Linked DNA regions of Defluviitalea raffinosedens. The main gene of each other region encodes a partner of the protein of the gene in region 2 in a complex. Links are inferred from orthologs where the notes say so. Each region holds a gene or a part of one and is shown on either strand. Other genes may lie near its edges.

What was found.
Region 1: pfkA (region 2) and rny share a complex: the UniProt entries of both Bacillus subtilis proteins name them as parts of the possible RNA degradosome complex. The link is inferred for Defluviitalea raffinosedens from one-to-one orthologs.
Region 3: pfkA (region 2) and JOD07_RS04485 share a complex: the UniProt entries of both Bacillus subtilis proteins name them as parts of the possible RNA degradosome complex. The link is inferred for Defluviitalea raffinosedens from one-to-one orthologs.

What each region holds. Positions count from the first base shown.
Region 1 is NZ_JAFBEP010000018.1:25,869-32,204, forward strand. Bases 1,947-4,942 are described here. They hold rny (ribonuclease Y), read left to right. Parts: upstream 1,947-2,700; coding sequence 2,701-4,185; downstream 4,186-4,942. Other genes in these bases: JOD07_RS11795 (RecX family transcriptional regulator), read left to right, coding at 1,947-2,511; JOD07_RS11805 (stage V sporulation protein S), read left to right, coding at 4,373-4,633; JOD07_RS11810 (DUF1540 domain-containing protein), read right to left, coding at 4,658-4,825. In the rest of the region: JOD07_RS11785 (competence/damage-inducible protein A), read left to right, coding at 1-600; recombinase RecA, read left to right, coding at 741-1,841; more of JOD07_RS11795, read left to right, coding at 1,897-1,946; JOD07_RS11815 (dipeptidase), read left to right, coding at 4,949-5,890; JOD07_RS11820 (pyridoxal phosphate-dependent aminotransferase), read left to right, coding at 6,050-6,336. UniProt on the Bacillus subtilis protein: Endoribonuclease that initiates mRNA decay. Initiates the decay of all SAM-dependent riboswitches, such as yitJ riboswitch. Involved in processing of the gapA operon mRNA, it cleaves between cggR and gapA.
Region 2 is NZ_JAFBEP010000001.1:113,854-119,943, forward strand. Bases 1,779-4,528 are described here. They hold pfkA (6-phosphofructokinase), read right to left. Parts: upstream 3,766-4,528; coding sequence 2,791-3,765; downstream 1,779-2,790. Other genes in these bases: pyk (pyruvate kinase), read right to left, coding at 1,779-2,778; JOD07_RS00545 (DNA polymerase III subunit alpha), read right to left, coding at 3,899-4,528. Outside these bases: JOD07_RS00525 (ferritin family protein), read right to left, coding at 170-634; rd (rubredoxin), read right to left, coding at 697-855; more of pyk, read right to left, coding at 1,006-1,778; more of JOD07_RS00545, read right to left, coding at 4,529-6,090. UniProt on the Bacillus subtilis protein: Catalyzes the phosphorylation of D-fructose 6-phosphate to fructose 1,6-bisphosphate by ATP, the first committing step of glycolysis.
Region 3 is NZ_JAFBEP010000004.1:37,093-43,333, reverse strand. Bases 1,947-4,847 are described here. They hold JOD07_RS04485 (polyribonucleotide nucleotidyltransferase), read left to right. Parts: upstream 1,947-2,287; coding sequence 2,288-4,408; downstream 4,409-4,847. Other genes in these bases: JOD07_RS04480 (M16 family metallopeptidase), read left to right, coding at 4,585-4,847; rpsO (30S ribosomal protein S15), read left to right, coding at 1,947-2,148. In the rest of the region: tRNA pseudouridine(55) synthase TruB, read left to right, coding at 1-783; JOD07_RS04495 (bifunctional riboflavin kinase/FAD synthetase), read left to right, coding at 795-1,718; more of rpsO, read left to right, coding at 1,885-1,946; more of JOD07_RS04480, read left to right, coding at 4,848-5,853; dut (dUTP diphosphatase), read left to right, coding at 5,838-6,241. UniProt on the Bacillus subtilis protein: Involved in mRNA degradation. Catalyzes the phosphorolysis of single-stranded polyribonucleotides processively in the 3'- to 5'-direction. Necessary for competence development in Bacillus subtilis.

The DNA.
Region 1 (6,336 bases), on a different replicon or contig from region 2:
GTAACCCTGCGTATTACCAGCAAGGCAAAAACCAGAGACGAAGCAAGCAAAAAGATCTTTCCTGTTGAAGAAAAAATAAGAAATATTTTAGGTAATCATATTTATGGTGAAGGAGAAGATACGACTTTAGAGTCGGTAGTCGCAGAAATGCTTATTCGTCACAATAAAACTATTGCTGTAGCTGAATCATGTACAGGAGGACTTCTTGCAGCAAGACTGGTCAATTATCCGGGAATTTCATCAGTATTTATGGAAGGAGCAGTAACATACAGCAATGCATCTAAAATCCGCCAACTGAGTGTTAAAGAGGAAACTTTAAGTAAATATGGTGCAGTAAGCAAAGAAACTGCAGAAGAAATGGCAAAAGGAATCTGTCAAAGCGCTGGAACGGATATAGGTATATCCACAACAGGAATCGCAGGACCTGGTGGAGGAAGCGCTGAAAAGCCGGTAGGACTTGTATATTCAGGAGTGTGTATTGACGGAGAAGTGTTTTCTAAAAAATTTAGCTTCACTGGAGACAGACAGAATATAAGAGAACGTACAGTGATTTCTGTTTTAGATTGGGTCAGAAGAATTTTAAGTGAAAAATACATATAAGAAAAATGCCCGTACTTTTTGAATTTTTGTTGACTAATAGGTGAAAGTATACTATAATAAGAACATCAGTTCGATTGTTTAATTTGTATAAAAATGGTTATTACTTTATTATAAAAAGAAGAAAGGTGGTGTCCCGAAAGATGAAAAAGGCATCAATCGGGAGCAGTATGGCTTCAGAGAAAGAAAAAGCATTAGAGGCAGCTATCAGTCAAATTCAGAAACAGTTTGGTAAAGGTTCTATTATGAAATTGGGAGAAGCAACTGAACATAATATTTCAACAATTCCTACTGGTTCTTTGAGTTTAGACATTGCTCTCGGTGTAGGCGGTATTCCAAGAGGAAGGATTATTGAGATCTTTGGACCGGAGTCTTCAGGGAAAACAACTGTTGCCCTCCATATGATTGCTGAGGCACAAAAATTAGGAGGAATAGCTGCATTTATTGATGCAGAGCATGCTTTAGATCCTGGATATGCAGCAAAACTAGGTGTTAATATTAATGATTTATATATTTCACAGCCTGATCATGGAGAACAGGCTTTAGAAATTGCTGAAACGATGGTTCGATCCGGAGCCATTGATATAGTCATCATTGACTCTGTAGCAGCATTAGTTCCCAAAGCAGAAATAGAAGGGGAAATGGGAGACAGCCATATGGGGCTGCAAGCACGTTTAATGTCTCAGGCCCTTAGAAAATTAACCGGAATTGTCAATAAATCTAAATGTATTGTGGTATTTATTAATCAGCTCCGTGAAAAAGTTGGTGTTGTTTTTGGAAGTCCTGAAACAACAACTGGAGGCCGTGCTCTTAAATTTTATGCCTCTATTCGGTTAGACGTTAGAAAAGTAGAAACGTTAAAGCAAAGTAATGATTCTGTAGGAAGCCGTACTCGAATTAAAGTAGTCAAGAATAAAGTTGCTCCTCCATTCAAGCAAGCAGAATTCGATATTATGTATGGAGAAGGCATTTCAAAAGAAGGGGATATATTGGACCTGGCTACAGAAATCGATATTGTTAATAAAAGTGGAGCATGGTATTCTTATGGAGATCTTCGATTAGGGCAAGGCAGGGAGAATGCCAAAGAGTTTTTAAAAGAAAATCCTCATGTATGCAATGAAATTGAAAATTTGGTTAGAAAATATTATGATTTGCCTCCACGAGATGCAGGAGAGCCAGTTGACCAGGAAACAGCAGATCAGGAAACAGAGCAGGAAGAACAGATAAAATTAAAAGATGAGTAATATTTGCAAACCTCTTTGAATTTCAAGGAGGTTTTTGTATTTTGGGAGTGAGCGTATGAAAATAACCAAGATTGAAAAGCAAAAAAACAACCAGGACAGATGGTCTGTTTTTATAGATGGAGAGTTTGCCTTTGGAGTTACGACGGAAGAGGTATTTGTTTTTAAACTGACAGTAGGCAAAGAAATCAGTGAAATCGAATTGGAGAAAATGATCAAAGAAAAAGACTATTCCAAGGCTAAAGATGTTGCGCTTAAATTTTTAAGTTACAGAGCCAGAAGTGAAAAAGAATTAAGAGACAAACTGATCAGCAAGGAATTTGACCCGGTAACAATTGATCGGGTAATTGAGTTTCTTAAAAGATATGATTATGTTAATGATGAAAAATTTGCAAAAAGCTATGTGCGAGAACGTATTCGACTGAAATTTGAAGGAAGAAAAAAATTAATATACGATTTAAAGCAAAAAGGAATAAAACAAGAAATTATTGACCATGTTTTAAATAACACCGATATCAATGAAATTGACCATGCTCTTAAACTTTTAGAAAAGAAAGTGCCTGATAAAACTGAATTGGGCCTAAAAGAAAAGCAAAGAATTTATCAGTTTTTATTAAGAAAAGGTTTTTCTTATGATATTATTCAAAAAGCATTTAATGTGTATTTTCACTAAAGATAATAGTTATTTCCTTATTTATTGTAGTACTTGACATAATTTTTAAAAAGTTATACAATCATTATGTTATCCTATAATAACTTGAACCATGAAAACTGAATAAAGGAGGTGTTACCCATCGAACCATTTTTGATTGCAATAGTTGTTTTAATTACTGCAATTGTTGTTGGAGCAATTACCTTTGCTATGGGGGTTTCTTATAGAAAACGTATTGCTGAAGCACAAATCGGTTCTGCTGAAGAAAGAGCTAGGAAAATCATAGACGATGCTATTAGCACTTCTGAAGCTAAGAAACGTGAAATTATGTTAGAAGCCAAAGAAGAAACATTAAAAGCAAAGAATGAACTTGACCAGGAAATCAGAGAGCGTCGTGGTGAACTGCAGCGCTTAGAAAGAAGATTACAGCAGAAAGAAGAAAGCTTGGATAGAAAAACTGAAGCTTTAGAGAAAAAGGAAGATGCTCTTAATAAAAAAGCAGAACAGATCGAAGAATTACGGGAAGAAATTATTGCTCTTCAACAAAAAGAAATACAGGAATTAGAAAGAATTTCCGGACTCACCTCCGAGGAAGCTAAAGAATACCTGTTAAAAACTATTGAAAATGAAGTTAAACATGAATCAGCTATGCTCATTAAAGAAATTGAAACCAAGGCGAAACAGGAAGCAGAAAAGAAGGCAAGAGATATTATTGCCAATGCCATTCAAAAGTGTGCTGCCGATCATGTTGCTGATACTACAGTATCTGTAGTGCCACTTCCTAATGATGAAATGAAAGGAAGAATCATTGGTCGAGAAGGGCGCAACATTAGAACATTGGAAACGCTGACGGGAATCGATTTGATTATTGATGATACACCGGAAGCTGTTATTTTATCAGGATTTGATCCTATTAGAAGAGAAGTTGCCAGAATTGCCTTGGAGAAATTGATTGTTGATGGAAGAATTCATCCAGCAAGAATCGAAGAGATGGTTGAAAAGGCCAAGAAAGAAGTAGAAACATTAATTCGTGAAGAAGGAGAAGCTGCTACATTTGAAACCAATGTACACGGTCTCCATCCAGAGCTTATTCGTTTACTGGGTAAATTACGATTTAGAACAAGTTATGGTCAAAATGTTTTGAAACATTCTATTGAAGTTGCAAATCTTTGTGGCTTGATTGCTGCTGAATTAGGTGTTGATGTTCGATTAGCCAAACGTGCCGGACTGCTTCATGATATTGGAAAAGCAGTAGATCACGAAATGGAAGGATCTCATATCAGTATCGGTGTTGAATTGTGTAGAAAATATCGTGAATCCAGTATTGTTCTGAATGCAATTGAAGCGCATCATGGAGATGTGGAACCAGAAAGTATTATTGCCGTTATTGTTCAGGCGGCGGATACCATTTCAGCTGCACGACCAGGAGCAAGAAGAGAAACCTTGGAAACTTATATTAAACGTTTGCAAAAATTAGAAGAGATTGCAGATTCGTTTAAAGGAGTAGAAAAATCGTTTGCGATTCAGGCGGGTAGAGAACTTCGTATCATGGTTATACCTGAAGAAACTGATGATGCGCAAATGGTATTGTTATCAAGAGAAATAGCTAAGAAAATCGAAAACGAACTGGAATATCCAGGTCAAATAAAAGTACATCTTATTCGTGAAACTAGGGCAATAGAATATGCAAAATAGAAAAGAGAAAGTGCGAAATCGCGCTTTCTCTTTTTTATTTTGCACAGAATACAACATATGATATAATACAATATATGTAATAATAAACATATTTTAAAAAAATTATATTTTAAAAAAGGATTTAGGAAAAGAATGGAGAATATATTATAGGAATTAGTTTTTATCCTAAGAAAAGGGGGTCATAAAAGTGGAAGTATTAAAAGTTGCTTCAAAATCGAACCCTAATGCTGTTGCAGGCGCCTTAGCAAACACTATTCGTGAAAAAGGTGGTGCAGAACTTCAGGCAATAGGGGCAGGTGCTCTTAATCAAGCACTAAAAGCAGTGATTATTGCACGAGGATATGTAGCGCCCTCGGGAATTGATTTAATCTGTGTGCCGGCATTTACCGACATTGAGATTAATGGTGAAGAAAGAACTGCGATAAAACTAATAATACAAGCTCGCTAAGAGCTTGTATTATTTTTTGCCTTGTTATTCCATTTCAGGTTCAAAACTCATACAGTCTGTTTCGTGTTTTGATTTGGCATCGCTAACATGTTCGCCTACTAAAATATCTTCTAATGTGCAGTATCTCACTTTATCATTAAATTTACAGGATTTTACATTGCATTTAATTACTTGAGAATTTGGACGTGCCAATATACTCATCTCCTTTATTTATTGGACTTAAATTATAAGTCTCTATCATTATTTGCAGAATCAAATGATTTTATTCTTTTGCATATTGGTATATTATAGTTTACTTTGTGGAGGCAGATTTTTATGAATGCATTCTTTCTGGATGCGCATTGCGATACTATTACAAAAATAATGCATACAAAAGAATCTTTGTATAAAAATAATGATCAAGTTGATATAGAAAGACTGAAAAATTTTTCTCATCCAATACAGTTTTTTGCAATATGGATGCATCCTAAATTTTATGGAAATCCGCTTATATACACCTTAAAAGCAATAGACTATTTTTATAAAGAAATCGAAAAAAATGAACCCTATATTGCAGCTGCAGTTTCTTTAAAAGAAATAGAAAGGAATATTGCAGAAAATAAAATCAGTGCTGTATTAACTGTTGAAGGCGGAGAAGCGCTGGAAGGAGAAATAGAGATTCTTAGAACTTTATACAGGTTAGGTGTCAGATGTATGACATTAACATGGAATTATCAAAACTGTGTTGGTTGTGGAGCAATGGAAGAGCAATTAAAAAAAGGTCTTACTGATTTTGGCATTGAGGTTGTTAAAGAAATGAATGCATTAGGAATGCTTGTAGATGTATCTCATTTGTCAGAGAGCAGCTTTTGGGATGTGAAAAAGACTTCTTCAAAGCCATTTATAGCTAGTCATTCCAATGTAAGGGAGATTTGTAATCATCCAAGAAATTTAAGCGACAAGCAATTAAAAGCCATAGCAGATGCAGCAGGTGTCGTAGGAATAACTACTTATCCACTCTTTCTTAATTCTTCAGGAGAGGCGGATATAGAAGATTTTTTTGCTCATATGGATTATATGGTCAAATTGATAGGAATAGATTATATAGGCTTAGGTTGTGATTTTGATGGCATAGCGACTTTTTCAAAAGGTTTGGAAGATGTGTCAAAACTTAAAAAAGTTTGCGAGCGCCTGGAGAAAAAATATGGTTGTAGCGGTGCAGAAAAAATCTTACACAAGAATTTTTTAAGAGTTATAAAAGAAGTATGGATTGAATAGTGAATAGTGAATAGTCAAAAAAATAACTTGCAATGTACTTTATAATAATTTGATGAATATAATAAAATATGGCATAAAAAGAATTATATGAATTGACATCTTGCAAATATCTGAAAAATATATTACAATATTAAAAAATGATAATGGATGGTGAAATAAATGAAGCTTTCAAATAAAGTAATGGATATTACGCCTTCATCAACTTTAGCTGTTACCGCTAAAGCAAAGCAAATGAAAGCAGAGGGAATAGATGTTGTAGGATTTGGTGCCGGAGAACCGGATTTTGATACACCCGAGCATATTAAGCAAGCGGCAATTAAAGCTATAGAAGATGGATTTACAAAATATACTCCTGCTTCAGGTACAGTAGAGTTAAAGAAAGCAATCTGCCACAAACTCAAGAATGAAAATGGTTTAGACTATAAGCAAAATCAAATTGTGATCAG
Region 2 (6,090 bases):
TGAATGAAATGCCCCACTTGCGGCAATGAAGTCGATGTAAAATTAACCCCTAGATGTCCCAGGTGCAATACCATCGTTGCTTATCCGTACAAAAAATGCGAAGAATGTAAGGGTTGTTCTTTTTTCAAAAAATGTTCCTCAGACACAAAGAAAAAGTAGGGTCTTTACCCTACTTTTTTAAATTGGATTTATAAGATTTTAATTTATTATAATGTCCTTCTTCTTCAGCAATTAATTTCTTCAAAATCTCGTCAGCTGGAGATTTTACATGGTCCAATAAACTTTTATAATATTCAATCGTAATTTTTTCTGTTTCCATTCCTGTATCAATGGCTTCTTCCAAAGAATCCGGAACAGAGGCTCTTTTCTCAAATCCCTTTGCTTTTGCATAATTGCGAAAGAATAAATCCACACTTTCTTCAAAGAGATAATCGTCTTCTTCTTTATCAAAATCTTCATACCATTTTGTAAAAATCTTTTTATGTCTTTTTTCATCTTCAGCCAGAGAAAGCAACCCTTCCTTAACTTCCCCTTTAGTTTTTTGTGCTAAGGCTTCATAGAATTGGACGCCTTCTTCTTCCATGCTGATCGCTAGTTTTAAAATTTCCTTAGAATTATATGTGTTTTGCCCCATAATATCACTCCGTCTTTGATTTATTAAATTAAAAAATAAGTAGGGGGTTACCCTACTCATTCTTATTGTTCTTCAAATTCATCCTTGCCTACACCGCATACAGGACAAACCCAGTCTTCAGGAAGATCTTCGAAAGCTGTTCCTGGTTGAACTCCGTTATCTGGGTCACCTTCTTCAGGATCATAAACATATCCACATACTAAACAAACCCATTTACTCATACGCATACCTCTTTTCTATGATAGTATTTATGTATATAGCACAGATTTCTAGAATCCAAAATCTATGCTATATTAAATATGCCTATCTCTTATGCATAATATACCACCATTATATTCCTCTTGTCAAATAATATTTATTAACTAATAATATTATTTAGAATTTGTCTTTTTTTCAGGTATGCCGTTGTAAATGAAGCCATTTTTGCTGTCTACGGTTATTAAAGTACCACTTCTGATTAAGGTTACTGCATTTTTGGCACCTATAATAACAGGAATATCTAATGCTCTTGCCACGATCGCTGCGTGACTGTTCTCTCCTTCTTCTCCATCTTCTACAACAATTGCAGAAGCTTTTTTCATATATGGGAGAAAATCATTGTTTGTTCTATGAGTAATTAATATATCTCCTTTTTTGAAATACTTTTCGGCTTCTTCAACAACTTTAATCACACTTGCTGTGCCTGAAACAACCTTGCTTCCAATTCCTTCTCCTTTTGCCAATACATTTCCTACAATATGAACCTTCAGAATGTTCGTTGTACCAGATATGCCAACAGGTACACCGGCTGTAATAACGATAATGTCTCCAGTTTTTGCAACCCCAATTTCTACAGATTTATCTACTGCCAAATTAAAAAGTTCATCTGTTGTAGATTTTAATTCAGTTTTAACCGGTATACAGCCCCAAACCAAATTAAGCTGCCTCCAGGTTTGCTCTTCAACCGTACAACCCAGAACAGGCGCTGAAGGTCTGAACTTAGATACCATTCTTGCGGTATCTCCTGACTTTGTAACCGTTACAATACAAGCGGCATTTAAATCTGCTGCTGTAGTACAGGTTGCGTGGCTTATGGCATTCGTAATGTCGGTCTTAATGGTTCTATGATATTCATTCATATTTTTAATGTAATCAATAGAGTTTTCTGTTCTTTTTGCAATTGTTGACATCATAATTACACTTTCTACAGGATAAGAACCTTTCGCAGTTTCCCCAGAAAGCATGATCGCATCTGTGCCATCGAAAATAGCATTGGCAACGTCATTGGCCTCCGCTCTTGTAGGCCTTGGATTTCTAACCATAGAATCCAACATCTGAGTAGCTGTAATAACGGGTTTTCCTACTTGATTTGCCTTTTGAATAAGCATTTTTTGAACAAGAGGTACTTCTTCTGTGGCAATTTCAACTCCTAAGTCTCCTCTTGCCACCATGATCCCGTCAGCTACTTCCAAAATTTCATCAATATTATTTACACCATCTCTATTCTCGATTTTTGCAATAATTGAAATATTATTGCCGCCATTCTCTTCCAAGATTTTTCTAATTTTAATAACATCATTGGCAGAGCGGACAAAAGAAGCTGCAATGTAGTCAAATCCCATCTTAATGCCAAATTTGATGTCTTCTATATCTTTATCTGTTAAAGACGGCAGATTTACATACACATCCGGTATGTTAACTCCTTTTTTTGAACTTAAAGGTCCACCATTAATTACTTCGCATTCAACTTCTGTATCGGTTATATTTTTCACCCGAAGTTCAATGAGTCCATCATCTAAAAGTACTCTGCTTCCCCGTCTTAAATCGTAAGGAAGGTTTTTATAAGTAACGCTGACTCTGCTTTCGTCCCCTTCTATATCTTCTGTCGTCAGTGTAAACGTTTGCCCTTGTTTTAAGTAAACAACTTCTTTAGAAAATTCTTTAATGCGAATTTCTGGTCCCTTTGTATCCAGGACCAATGGTATAGGAACATTAAGCTCTTCTCTTGCGGCAATAAGATTTTTAATGATTTCTCCATGGGATTCATAAGTTCCATGGGAAAAATTAATTCTTGCAGCATCCATTCCATTTAGAATAAGTTTTTTAATCGTTTCGATATCACCAGATGCAGGCCCTAAAGTACATACGATTTTTGTTTTTCTCATTTTATATCTCTCCTAAATAGAAAGGATTTTAGCCACTTCATACATTCTTTCATCAACTGTTTTTGTCATCTTTAATGCTTCGTTGATATCATAATCTACATATTGTCCATCTTTATACGCTATAACACGATTGCTTTTTCCTTCACAAAGGAGATCTACTGCCAATGCTCCCATCATTGAAGCATGAAGGCGGTCAACTGCTGAAGGACTTCCTCCTCTTTGAAGGTATCCTAAAATCGTTGCTCTGGTTTCTATTCCTGTTACTTTTTCTATTTTAACTGCTAATTCTTGAGAGCCTCCTACCCCTTCTGCAACAATAATAAGGAAATGCTTTTTACCGCGTTGCTTGTTTTGGAGTATTTCTCTTATAATCTCTTCATCGCTGGGTCTTTCTTTTTCAGGAATCAGAACCATTTCAGCCCCATTGGTAATGCCGCACCAAAGTGCAATATATCCAGCATTTCTTCCCATTACTTCTACAATACTGCATCTTTCATGGGAGGTTGATGTATCTCTGATTTTATTGATTGCTTCCATAGCTGTGTTTACTGCGGTATCAAAGCCAATAGTATAATCTGTACATGCAATATCTAAATCAATTGTTCCGGGAATGCCTATTGTATTGATTCCTAAATTCGCTAATTTTTCTGCCCCCTGGAAGGATCCGTCTCCGCCGATAACGATAAGACCATCTATACCGAACACTTTACAAATCTGAGCGCCTTTCTTTTGTCCTTCTTCAGTTATAAATTCGGGACATCTTGCTGTTTGAAGGATGGTTCCCCCTCTTTGAATGGTATCTGATACACTTCTTGGACTCATTTCGAAAATATCTCCATGGATAAGTCCGTTATAACCCTTTCTTACGCCCATGACCCTAAGACCTCTTGCAATAGCCGTACGTACAACGGAACGGATTGTTGCATTCATGCCTGGTGCATCTCCTCCGCTTGTTAATACGCCAATGGTTTTTATCTCTTTGCTCATGATTTTCCCTCCATTATTTTTTAACTTTTCTTATGATTAAGATGCATGAAATACTATTATACCCATATTATCACATACATTTTAATCAATTTATATTTTCATTGCAATAAAAATCTCTTCTGCTTTTCTTATTTTATCTAATTACGACATTTTTATCGCCTAAAAACCCCTTTAATTTAGACATTAATGCCTCATTTGGATGTATCCACAAGCTTTGAGATGCTCTCATAGTCTTTTGAAGCCCTTCAATGTGTATTATGACCGGAACATTTCCTTTGTTCATCTGCAAAAGAGGTTTAATGCCTTCTACAACTTCCATATTACCTTTATCTTTTGGAATTTTTAAATATAGTTTGATGTTGCTTTCTTCTTTTAAATCTCGCATTTTCTCGAAGGGGGTAATGGCCTCGCATATTAATTTCGCATCTTCATCTTCTCGTATAGCCGCCCTTCCCTTTATATACAAAATTTCATCTTCTCTTAAATACTCTGCGCTGCTTTCATATATATTAGGAAATACGATGACTTCCACGCTTCCATACAAATCTTCCAGTGTAATAAATGCCATAATTTGATTGCTTCTGGTTGTTTTAATACTTTTTCCAGTAATCATGCCTCCTATGGTCACGATCTGACCATCATATATGGAACTAGTACCGTGGTCCTCTTCTCTTTTCATAAAATCTAAACTGGTGGCATCCGTATGCTTTTTCAGTTCTTCTTCATACTCATCCAGGGGATGTCCGCTTAAATACATGCCAAGTACTTCTTTTTCCATTGCCAAAAGTACTTTGTGTGGGTATTCTTCTATATCCGGAAGGATGTCGTGTTTAACTCTTTCAGGGGTACCCAAGTCAAACAGATTAATTTGCCCTTCTATATTTTTCTTTTTCTGCTGAGCAATCTGGTCTAAAATTTGCTTATAAACAGCTAAATACTGACTTCTTTTTCCTCCTAGCGAATCAAAAACACCGGCTTTGATTAAACTTTCGACGCTTCTCTTATTTAAGTCACCACTGTCCATTCGTTCAAAGAAATCTGTCAAACTGGTAAATTTACCATTCTCTTTTCTTTCTTTTACTATAGCGTGAATCATATTTCGGCCCACATTTTTAATGGCAGCCAAACCATATCTGATTTTTCCCTGAGACACGGAAAAATCACAAAATCCTTCGTTGATATCCGGCGGCATTAACTCTATGCCCATTTTTTTGCAGGCATAAATGTATTCTTTGATTTTATCGGTACTGTCCATCACTGAAGTCATAAGCGCCGCCATAAATTCTACAGGATAATGGGTTTTTAGCCACGCCGTCTGATAGGCCACCACCGCATATGCTGCAGCATGGGATTTATTAAAAGCATATTTTGCAAAGTCTGTCATTTCATCAAATATTTTTTCTGCCGTCTCTGCGGGTATCCCTCTGTTAACACATCCCGGAATATCTTTGCCATTTCCATAAACGAAAACTTTTCTCTCTTCTGCCATCACATCTGCTTTTTTCTTAGACATAGCTCTTCTTACCAAATCACTTCGTCCAAGACTATAGCCTGCCAGATCCCTTACAATCTGCATTACCTGCTCCTGATACACAATACAGCCATAAGTCGTTTTTAAAATTGGCTCCAGGACATCACAGGTATATTCAATGGCCTCTGGATTTCTTTTCCCTTTAATGTATTTTGGTATAAAATCCATGGGGCCTGGCCGATAGAGGGCGTTTCCTGCAATAATGTCTTCCAGATTTCTTGGCTGAAGTTCTTTTAAGAAGTTTTTCATACCGGTACTTTCCAGCTGGAAGACTCCTTCTGTCTGCGCTGCAGAAATCAAATCATATACTTTCTGGTCATTAAAATCTATTTTATCAATGTCTATCTTAATATTGTGATTTGCTTCGATCTGTTCCAGAGCGCTGCGAATGACTGTCAAGGTTCTAAGGCCTAAAAAGTCCATTTTAAGAAGGCCTAATTCTTCTAAAGTGGTCATGGTAAACTGGGTTGTAATGACACCGTCATTGGAATTAAGGGGCACGTACTCCACAACCGGTTCTTTGGATATAACAACCCCTGCTGCATGGGTTGAAGAATGCCTTGGAAGACCTTCCAGCCTTTTTGACATATCGATGAGATAATGAATTCTGTCATCGTTCTCATACAAATTCCTGAGTTCTCCGTTAATTTCCAGGGCCCTGTCAATCGTAATGCCTAGTTCTGCCGGAATCATCTTTGCCACTTTATCCACTTCTGCATATGGCATATTAAGCGCACGCCCTACATCCCGAATAACAGCCCTTGCGGACATGGTTCCAAAGGTTATGATCTGTG
Region 3 (6,241 bases), on a different replicon or contig from region 2:
GAAGGCGTTCTTCCTGTTTGCATAGGGAAAGCCACTAAAGTGGTAGAATTTTTAATTGAACAGAAAAAGCGATATTTGGCAATTGCTAAATTAGGTATTAGCACAACAACCCAGGATCATACAGGTGATATTATTGAATCAAAGCCAGTTGATTTTGATAAAAGTAAAATTAAACAAGTGGTTCAATCTTTCATTGGAGAATATGAACAAGTCCCTCCTATGTATTCTGCTATAAAGGTTAATGGTAAAAAGTTGTATGAATTGGCTAGACAAGGGAAAACTATAGAGCGAAAAGCAAGAAAAGTTCATATTTATGACATAAAAATTACTTCTTTCATACCTCCAGATCAAATAGAGTTAGATATTTTATGCTCAAAAGGCACTTACATTAGAACTTTATGTGCTGATATTGGTGCGCAATTAGGTTGTGGCGCCCATATGAGCAGTTTAATAAGAACTGAAGTTGGCATTTTTAATATCAACAATAGTATCAAATTGGATGAATTCAAAGAATTAGTCGATCAACAAGAAATTGATAACATTATTGTAAATATCGATGAATTATTCCGTGAGTATCCTTCCGTAACCATTAAAAAAACTGGTGAAAAAGCTTTAATGAATGGCAATAAAATTCATTTTTCTTATATTAAAAATAAGCATGAAGCAATAAAAGCTCATGACATTATTAGAGTTTACAGTGATTGTGGAAATTTTATCGGCCTTTATAATGTTGCAATAGAAGGTGAAGAATTTTATCTAAAACCGCTGAAACTATTTTTGTAAGGGGTTTTATAATGAAATATATATCAAACTCAAGTATTTCTCAAAATCAACCCAGTGCTGTTACATTAGGTAATTTTGATGGAATTCATTTGGGACATAGAAAATTAATAGAAACTGTTAAAAACGTCAGCAAAGAAGAAAACTATCAATCTATTGTTTTCTCCTTTTACCCCCATCCTCAAATGGTACTAAAGAAAGATCATTCAATAAAAATGATATTTTCAAGATCTGAAAAAAAACACAGATTAGAGCAGATGGGTATTGATCTTTATATCGAATATCCTTTTACAAATGAATTTGCAGATATTTCTGCGGAGGAATTTGTTGAGGAAATTCTTATAAAACAGCTGCATGCTAAGGTAATCGTTATTGGTTCCAATAATAAATTTGGCAAACAGCAAAAAGGAAATGCTCAGTTTTTAAAAGAAAGAGAAAAGAAATGGGGCTTAAAAGTTATTGAAATACCTCCTGTTTTATATCAAGGTGAAATTATTAGCAGTACTAGGGTCAGAGAGGAATTATCTAAAGGAAATATCAGCAAAGTAAATGAATTATTAGGTATACCCTATATCATTATGGGAAAAGTTTTGGAAGGTAAGAAGTTAGGAAATACTTTTGGATATCCTACAGCCAATATTGCAGCAGAAAAAGACCGAATATACCCGCCTAATGGAGTATATCTCACCAGAACAAAATGGAATGGAAAGTATTATCATAGTGTTACAAATATTGGTTATAATCCTACTGTAAATGGGAAAAATAAAGTTATTGAGACATATATAATTGATTTTAACAGCAATTTATATGACGAAGTCGTAGAAATAGAATTTTATCAGTGGATTCGAAGCGAACAAAAGTTTTCTAATGTTGAAGAACTTATAAAGCAAATGAAAAAAGATGTGGATTTAGCCAAAACATATTTTGCAAACTTTTAAAAGTTAAATCAATTAAGTTGTTTTATATTATGAAATTTATAAATATAGTTTACATTAATGATGTTGAATGGTATAATACTTTTTGTATAAGAACCTTTGCTCGGATTTAGGTAACTCCGACCTGTTCTTAGCAAAAGGGGATAAAAAATAAAGGAGGATTATTGTAATGGATAAGGCTAGAAAACAAGAAATTATTGCAAAGTATGGAAGAACAGAAAATGATACTGGATCTCCAGAAGTTCAGATTGCTCTTCTTACAGAAAGAATCAATCATTTAACGGAGCATTTAAGATCTCATAAGAAAGACCATCATTCAAGAAGAGGTCTTCTTAAAATGGTAGGACAAAGAAGAGGTTTATTAAATTATCTTATGAAGAAAGATATCGAGAGATATCGTACTATTATTGAAGAGTTAGGCATAAGAAAATAATAACCGTATGGAGCGGAGTAATCCGCTCTATTATTTTAGCAATTTTACACTATATTGCATAAAATAATTCTCATAAACATTTCATCAATATTTAATACTAAATATACATAAGATTAATTAGAAAGGAGTAGTATATTATATGTCCAAGATATTTTCAACAGAGTTAGCCGGGCGTAAACTCTCCATTGAAATTGGTAAAGTTGCAGAGTTAGCTAATGGAGCTGCAATTGTAAGATATGGAGATACAGTGGTTTTAGTTACGGCAACAGCTTCTGATAAGCCCAGAGAAGGTATAGATTTTTTTCCACTAAGTGTAGACTATGAAGAAAGGTTATATTCAGTAGGTAAAATTCCCGGGGGCTTTATTAAAAGAGAAGGTAAACCTACTGAAAAAGCAATTTTGACTTCTAGGGTGATTGATCGTCCGATCAGACCATTATTTCCTAAAGATTATCGTAATGATATTTCTATTGTGGCAACGGTGCTTTCTGTTGACCAAGACTGTAGCCCTGAAATAGCTGCTATGATAGGTTCGTCTGTTGCTCTTTCTATTTCAGATATTCCTTTTGCAGGCCCTACGGGTTCTGTCAATGTCGGATATATTGATGGAGAATTCATTATTAATCCTACTGCAGCTCAGAGAGAAGTAAGTAGATTGTCTTTAACTGTTTCTTCTACGAAAGACAAAGTAATGATGATTGAAGCAGGAGCGGATGAATTAGAAGAAAGCATTATGCTTGAAGCAATCTTTAGAGGTCATGAAGAAAATCAAAAGATTGTAAAATTTATAGAAGAGATACAAGCAGAATGTGGCAAACCAAAACACGAGTATGAAAAACATGAAGTTCCAGAAGAAGTTTATAGCGCAGTGAAATCCTATATTGGTGACGAATCAATGGAAAATGCCGTATTCACTGATGATAAACAGCAAAGAGAAAAGCAAATCAAGGAGCTTACAGAAAAAATTACAGCATACTTTATGGAAAATCACCCTGAATATGAGCCATATATTAATGAAGCTATTTATAAATTCGAAAAAGAAACTGTACGAAGAATGATTTTAAAACAACATAAACGCCCTGATGGAAGAGCATTGGAAGAAATCAGACCTCTCAGTGCAGAGATCGATATATTGCCTAGAACTCATGGTTCTGCACTATTTAAAAGAGGACAGACTCAAGTCTTGACCGTAACTACTTTAGGAGCTATGGGAGATGTACAGATTTTAGACGGATTGGATGCTTTGGAAGATACAAAACGATATATGCATCATTATAATTTCCCATCTTTCTCTGTAGGAGAGACAAAGCCTTCCAGAGGCCCCGGAAGAAGGGAAATAGGACATGGAGCTTTGGCGGAAAGAGCATTGCTTCCTGTTATACCCAGTGAAGAAGAATTTCCTTATGCAATTCGTTTAGTTTCTGAAGTATTAAGTTCTAACGGTTCCACTTCTCAAGCCAGTGTCTGTGGAAGTACGTTGTCTTTGATGGCTGCGGGTGTACCTATTAAGGCTCCTGTTGCAGGAATCTCTGTAGGATTGGTAACGGGCGAAAGTGATGATGAATTCGTGCTGCTTACAGATATACAAGGTCTGGAAGATTTCTTTGGAGATATGGATTTTAAGGTTGCTGGAACTCATAAAGGAATTACCGCAATCCAAATGGATATTAAAATTCAGGGATTAACGAGAGAAATTATAGAAAAATCTTTGTATCAGACTAAAAGAGCAAGGTCATATATATTAGATGAAGTGATGCTAAAAACTATTTCAGAACCAAGAAAAGCGCTCTCCCCTTATGCCCCACAAATTCTCAGTACAAATGTTGATCCGGAAAAAATCAGCGAAATTATTGGCCCCCGTGGAAAAACAATTAACAAAATTATTGAAGAAACAGGGGTTAAAATCGATATTGAAGATGACGGCCGTATTTTTGTTTGCGGTGTAGATTCTGATAAAGTAAAGAAAGCTCTTTCAATCATTGAAGGCATTGCAAAGGATATTCAACCTGGCGAAATGTATTTAGGAAAAGTAACAAAGATTATGAATTTTGGTGCTTTTGTTGAGATTGCTCCTGGAAAAGAAGGGCTTGTTCATATTTCTAAATTGACTCATGAACATGTAAAGAATGTAGAAGATGTTGTTCATGTAGGAGATGAAATACTCGTTAAAGTAACTGATATCGATAAGCAAGGAAGAATTAATCTATCCAGAAAAGATACTTTGCCGAAACCTGAACAAGAAGAAAATACCGAATTTTAAGCATAGCCTCATGGTTTATGTTTTAGCAAGATTGAATATATATTATGAGTACAAATCTTTTCATTGTAAGTGCGTGCGGCTATTGCACGCTTTTCTTGTAATCATTAGTGTAAAGGATTGTTTTCAAAGAATGACTAAAAGTTGAAATAGAAAAACCTTAGAAAAGGGGAAATCATATGTTCAGACTTAAAAAATTGTCCAATGGAGTTACGATTGTTTCGGAGAAACTTCCCTTTGTACGATCTATTGCTTTGGGTATTTGGGTTCGTAATGGCTCAAGACATGAAAGAATTCATGAAAGCGGTATTTCGCATTTTATTGAGCATATGTTGTTCAAAGGAACAAAAAACAGGACTTCAAAGCAAATAGCTGATGAAATGGATAGAATTGGCGGACAACTCAATGCATATACCACTAAAGAATATACTTGCTATTATTTTAGAGCTTTGGACAATCATATTGATCAAGCTCTAGACATATTGGTGGATATGTTTTTAAATTCTAATTTTGAAGACAAAGAAATTGAAAAAGAAAAAGGGGTCGTTATAGAAGAAATTAATATGTATGAAGATTCCCCTGAAGAACTTGTACATGATCTAATGCAAAAGGCTGTGTGGGAAGACAATCCTTTAGGAGAACCTATTCTTGGAACTGAAGATACCATTGCTACTTTTAATTATAAATCATTAAAATCCTATTATAATAAAAGATATCGTCCCGAAAATACAGTAATTGCAGTAGCAGGTAATTTTGATTACGATGAAATGATGGATAAAATTGAACAAAAGTTTTCAAATTGGGATTTTAATGAAAAGGATGATTATGAGTACACATATCCTCAATACAAAGCGCAGATGATCACCAAGACGAAAGATATTGAGCAAATACATCTATGTTTAAGTTTTCCGGGTTTGCCTTCCGATTCTGAAGATGTTTATACTTTGATTACTCTTAATACAATACTTGGAGGAGGTATGAGCTCCAGACTGTTTCAAAAAATTAGAGAGGACAGGGGCTTAGCTTATTCGGTTTATTCATATCCAACAAACTATAGTGATACAGGTTTGTTTACAATTTATGCCGGTATGAATCCTTCTCAGACAAGCGAGGTTTTAGATTTGATCATAAAAGAGATTCATTCTCTTAAAATAAATAAAATACCTTTTGATGATTTAACTAAAACAAAAGAGCAATTAAAAAGCAATTATATAATGGGGTTGGAAAGTACCAACAGCCGAATGTCCAGCATTGGAAGATCTCAATTAATGTTGAATAAAGTTAGAACACCGGATGAAATTATTGAGAAAGTGGATGCAGTGACAGAAGAGAGAATCGCCTTACTTATTGATCAGTTGTTTGATTTTTCAAAGATCAGTGCATCTATTGTAGGAAAATTAGATACTATTAACTTGAAGGAGATCAAAGCATTATGTCAAATAAGTTAAAAGTTTTAATTAAAAAGGCGCCTGGAGCTGAAGATCTTCCGTTGCCACAATATATGACTGATCAGTCTGCGGGGATGGATTTGTATGCCAATGTAGAAAGTGAAGAAGTACTAAAAAAGGGCAAGATTAAATTGATTCCAACAGGTATACATATTCAACTTCCTAAAGGATATGAGGCTCAGATCAGGCCGAGAAGCGGATTGGCTCTTAAACATGGGATTACTCTTCTTAATACTCCTGGAACAATTGATGCAGATTATAGAGGCGAAATAAAAGTCATTATGATTAACTTGGGCGAAGAAGATTTTATTATTCAAAGAGGAGACAGAATCGCTCAAATGATTATTAATAAAATTGAGGAGATTGAGTGGATTCCTGTCAAGGAATT